2 regions of the Thermosynechococcus sp. NK55a genome follow, and region 2 is predicted to be linked to the other one. Evidence: riboswitches for the same ligand, from Rfam matches in the RefSeq annotation. Region 2 holds a riboswitch; the other holds the start of a gene.
The links. Region 2 has a riboswitch for cobalamin ahead of NK55_RS02475 (sirohydrochlorin chelatase). Riboswitches for the same ligand answer to the same signal wherever they lie in the genome.

Region 1: another riboswitch for cobalamin. It lies ahead of metE (5-methyltetrahydropteroyltriglutamate--homocysteine S-methyltransferase); the one in region 2 lies ahead of NK55_RS02475 (sirohydrochlorin chelatase).

The regions. Positions count from the first base shown of each region.
Region 1 is NC_023033.1:354,898-357,295, forward strand. Features, by position in the region: gene metE (5-methyltetrahydropteroyltriglutamate--homocysteine S-methyltransferase) at 1-1,464, opposite strand, end outside; cobalamin riboswitch at 1,749-1,894, opposite strand; partial or broken gene NK55_RS12290 (SufE family protein) at 2,124-2,398, shown strand, end outside.
Region 2 is NC_023033.1:517,003-519,400, forward strand. Features, by position in the region: gene NK55_RS02475 (sirohydrochlorin chelatase) at 1-894, opposite strand, end outside; cobalamin riboswitch at 927-1,071, opposite strand; gene NK55_RS02480 (peptide ligase PGM1-related protein) at 1,104-2,398, opposite strand, start outside.

The DNA of each region.
Region 1 (2,398 bases), 160 kb from region 2:
GACCATATCGGAGCGCTCAAACTCACCGTGCACCAACACATCTAGACCCACTTCCTCTTGTAACCGGATGCACTTGGCAATTTCCTCATCGATTGCTGCTTCATACTCGGCTTGGGTAATTTCATGCCGTTTTAACTTCACCCGCAGTTGCCTAACCTCGGCGGTTTGGGGAAATGATCCAATCGTTGTCGTTGGAAAGGGCGGCAGGGTTGGCTGGAGTGTTCGACGTTGCTCGTAAGGCAGCGGGCGCTCTAAATCACGCACACTCAGATTGCGAAGCCGCGCCTGTACCGTTGGATTGACAGGGCTAAATTGCTCAAAAGCTTGCCATTGAGCTTGTATGGCTATGAATTCGGGGTTTTTCGTTAAGATTTCGCGATGGGTTCCATCATTGCTATTGAGCACCTGAGCCAAGAGGACTACCTCATCCAGCTTTTGCTCAGCAAAACTCAAGACCTCTCGCAGAGGCTCTGGTAGCTTGACCTCTCGCTTTGCATCATAGGGGACAAATTGCAGGGAAGATGAAGGATGTAGCCGAATATTGGCGGTGATGCTTTGAATCGTTTTCAAGGTTGACAACACCGATTCAGGCCGAATTTTCCAAATATTGCGGCCATCAATAATTCCTACCCCCAACTGCTTATCTGCTGGGAAGCCATGCTGTTGCAGCAGGGCTAGGTTGTGCCCACGGGTAAAGTCTAAACTGATGCATGTCACAGGTAACTCCATCACCCACGGCCAGGCTGCCCCTAGGTCATCAAAGTAGGTCACAAGATGGATCGGTAGGTTGGCTTGACGCAGTGTATCAAATGTGGATTGATAGAAGCTCTTAAGGCTATCAGCGTCTTCTAAGACCAAGGCGGGTTCGTGTATTTGCACTTCAACGACACCTAGATTTTTGAGTTCCCTCAACAGGATGAGATAGCGATCGCCCAAGTAGGAAACAGCTTGCTCTAGGTTCGTCTCTAGCCGACTGAGCCGTAGGAGGGTGAGAGGCCCCAGCACGATTGGAACGGCGCGATCGCCCAAGAGGGTTTGAGCACGACGAACAGTTTCTAGGAAATCACTGAAGTCAGTTGGTTGAAAAGACTCACTAATTTCAGGTACTAAATAGTGATAGTTGGTATCAAACCACTTAGTCATCTCAAGGGCTGGAATACCATCCTTGCCCCTTGCCATTGCAAAGTATTGATCCAGACCTGTAAAAGAGCGGTACCGCTCTGGAATGATGCCAAGCCGGATGCTCCAATCTAAAACAGAATCGTAAAGACTCAAATCACCAATACCAATGCGATCAATGCCCGCCTCAAGCTGCTTTTGCCAATTCTGCAATTCAATGTCTTGCGCTTTTTTGAGCAAAGCTTCTGCATCCAGTTGATTGCTCCAAAAGGCTTCTAGGGCCTTTTTTAACTCACGGTTTTTGCCAATACGGGGATAGCCTAGGGTTGCGGTTTGAATGTTCATCGTTTGCCTAACCTAAATTGTGTAGAATTGTGTAAGTCCAATGGAGAAGCTAGCTGCTTCCGGATTCAGAAACAGCGCCATTCAGGAACTCGCGGAGATGGCTAACTAAAATCCGCGAAAAGTCGGCAAAAAGCTAGTTGCCACCTTTACACCAGCAGCACTACTCCCTAGCAGCAGTTGGTTAAACTCAGATAGTTTGGCCTCGGGGGGTCAAAGCTTGAAGTTCGACAGTAATAGAAATCAAAAAAACTTGCTTTTATCATCTGTACCTCGCAGATGTTGACGTATCGGGTTGACCACTCGGCGGGCATTCTGACTTAGAGAGGGATATCTCTCCTCACAGCTGCGGGACAGCGGCAGATTCACACTGCACTTTCCCCCTTACGTCTGATGGCTGATCCCCACCAGAACCGAGCAACTAAGTGAACCATAGCATAACCCAGCGGGGATATCAAAGCAAATCCCAAGGAAGCCAGCTCTTGCTCAATAGAAGTAACAACTTTGGGTGATGAATCCGGATCTGGGAATGTCATTGTAGGTTTTAAGTTTAGCCCAGGCAGCCGATGGGGGGTCACAGGGGGTCTCCCTAGGCAAGTGAAGGTATAATCGAAGTGAAAATGATTTTCACTTTCTGTCGCCAGCTCGTTGCTAGAATCGCCATGTCACCTTTTTTCCAGCCCTTGCCTCCCCGTCTTGAGCAGATTGTCCAACGTTTTCAACAGATCCCAGAGCAGCGACGGCGCTATGAGTATCTACTTTCATTTGCGAGGTGCCTACCCCCTTTCCCTGAGGAGCAAAAGGTACCGGAAAATAAAGTTCCCGGCTGCGTCTCTCAGGTATATGTGACTGCTAGTTTGCAGGAGGGGAAAGTGATCTTTCAGGGAGATTCTGACTCCCAGCTCACTAAGGGATTAGTGGGGCTGTTAATCGAGGG
Region 2 (2,398 bases):
GTGAAGATGGCCATGGCCTGCCACCAAGCGGAATTTGCAGGTTTCACAGTTCATGGCCACCTGTCCCCCATAGGTCTCAATTTCCCGCCGCCGCGTTAGATAAAACAGTTGCGGATGCAAGCCAATTTCCGGCAGGTTCACGTATTCAACATTGGGATAGGCGGCTTGGGCTTCTGCGGTGAGGGCATAGATTTTCTTGACGAGTGCCCCTGTAAACATGAAGTGGGGCAGGACAATCACGCGGCGGGGGCGGTGAAGATTCGCCCGCGCAAACCCTTCGGGTAGGCGAGGATGGGTGATGCCAATGAAGCACACCTCAACCGTTTGGTACCCACTGCCCTCCCAGAGCATACGGGCTAGCTTAAAGACGTCGCCATTGGCATCGGGATCGCTGGAGCCGCGTCCCACCATTAAGAGAACGGTTTCTTCACGGCCAATGCCTTGGGGGTTAAATTCTGGGAAGTCCAGTAGTTCGAGGCGCGATCGCCAGAGGCTCAAGATTTCTGGGGCAAGGCCATAGGGGCGGCCATAGTGGTAGCGCAACTGCGGAAAAGCACGCCGGGCCCGATCCAACTCGTTCGTAACATCAAATTTATTGTGGCGAGCAGCAAAGAGCAAAATCGGCAGCACTGACAAATCGGTATAACCTGCGGCCGCACATTGGCTCAGAACCTCAAAAATCGAGGGTTCGGTTAACTCCAGAAAACAGGGAAAAACAGGCCGACAGGAATCCAGTTGATAATAGGCTTGGGCAAAGTCCAAAAATGCTTGGCGACCCTCAGCATCACGCGTGCCATGACCAATGAGCAAGAGGGGGCGAGGCTGGGGGAGAGGGGGTAAATCGAGACTAAAACCAAGGGGATTGAGAATTGAATCGTTAAGCGCAACAACCACGTTGAAACTCCATGCCCGTGCGACGCAGGCAAATAGAGTGAACCACAGCAAGTAGGCATTCTGGCTGAGGGGAGTTCCCCATCACAGCTGCGGCACAGCACCAGACTTGCACTGGGTTTTCCCTACAGGCTGCTTTTCACAGTGAACGTTGCCAATTCTAACGAGATTCTCAAACCCCTGTCTATGCGGGGGGTAGGCACATTAGGTGCTTATAGCGCCGCGGCATCGAGAACACCAATCGTTTGATTGTAGATGGCTTGGGCTTCTTCGGGGGTGTTGCCAATACTGACAAGTCCAAGCTTACCAAATTCCGAAAGTGCCCCCATGAGGTGAAAGACGGTGCCCGTTTCGGTACTGGAGTCAAAGTGCAAATGGTAGCGAGCAATCATATCCAAGAGATCATTGGGCAAGAGGCCGCGATAGTGGGGCTGGCAGAGGTTATCGGAGGCAATGTAATACTTAGGACGGCGGTGCTTGCTGTAAAACAGTCCAGAGGCTAGCTCATAGTGGCCATCGGTGAGGAATTTTAAGGTCATAAAGGGGTGCGTAGTACCGCCTTTGCGCAGGTTAATTTCAATGGCATAAAGCTCCCAGCCTGCTGTTGTCTGGGTTGCAACAACGTCCACACCAAAACAGCCGATCACTCCCTGCTGTGCCAAGTACGTCCCTACTTTTTGCCCCAGTTGTTGCAGTTGCTGGCGATAGTCGGCATGGGCAGGAAATTCACAGCCAATAAAAATTTGACCTGTGGGGGCATTGAGTAACTGTTCATGGGTCGAAACAATTTCAACACTGCCTTTGGGGGTAATACACCCTTGGACACTGGGCGATCGCTTGACTGTCCCTTCAACAAAGGCTTCGACAATCCCCCCCAGATCTGTAAACCGCTGCCGATAGGAGGCCCAAGTTTCATTGGGAGCTTGAAAGACCATGTCCTCTAGGCTATTCTCAATCCGCTGGAGATGCTCGGGGGTATGCGGGCTGCCCAAGGGGCGCAGGGGGCGGAGGTCGAGAAGAGCATTGCCTTCTCCAGAAAAGGCTGCGTTGAGTTTCACCACCAGCCGTTGAAGGTCAGGGCATTTTTCCTGTAGATGAGCGATCGCCCGCACCAGTTCTGGCACCCCCTGCAAAAAGCCACTGCCAATCGGGTGGAGGATTCCCGCCGCTGCAAACAGTTCTCGGCTGCCGGCCTTGGTTCCCCAATAAAGGAGATCCGGATCCGTAGAGTAGAGGGGAACGCCTAAGCGTACCGCCAGTTCCCGCTCCAAAGGGGTGGAGTTAAAACACACCATGTAGGCTTGGTTGGGACGCAGGGCTTGACGAATACGCTCCAAGAGGCGAGGTCGCTCTAAAATTTTTGCGGTGAGGGGTTTATCGGAGCGATCGTAGGTGGCCAGCAAGAGCAGGCGATCGCGGGCATGGGAACTGGGCACCCCCGGCAGTAAATCTAAGTAGTAATCCACAATACTGGGATGCAGGGGCTGGGATGTGACATAGATCATGC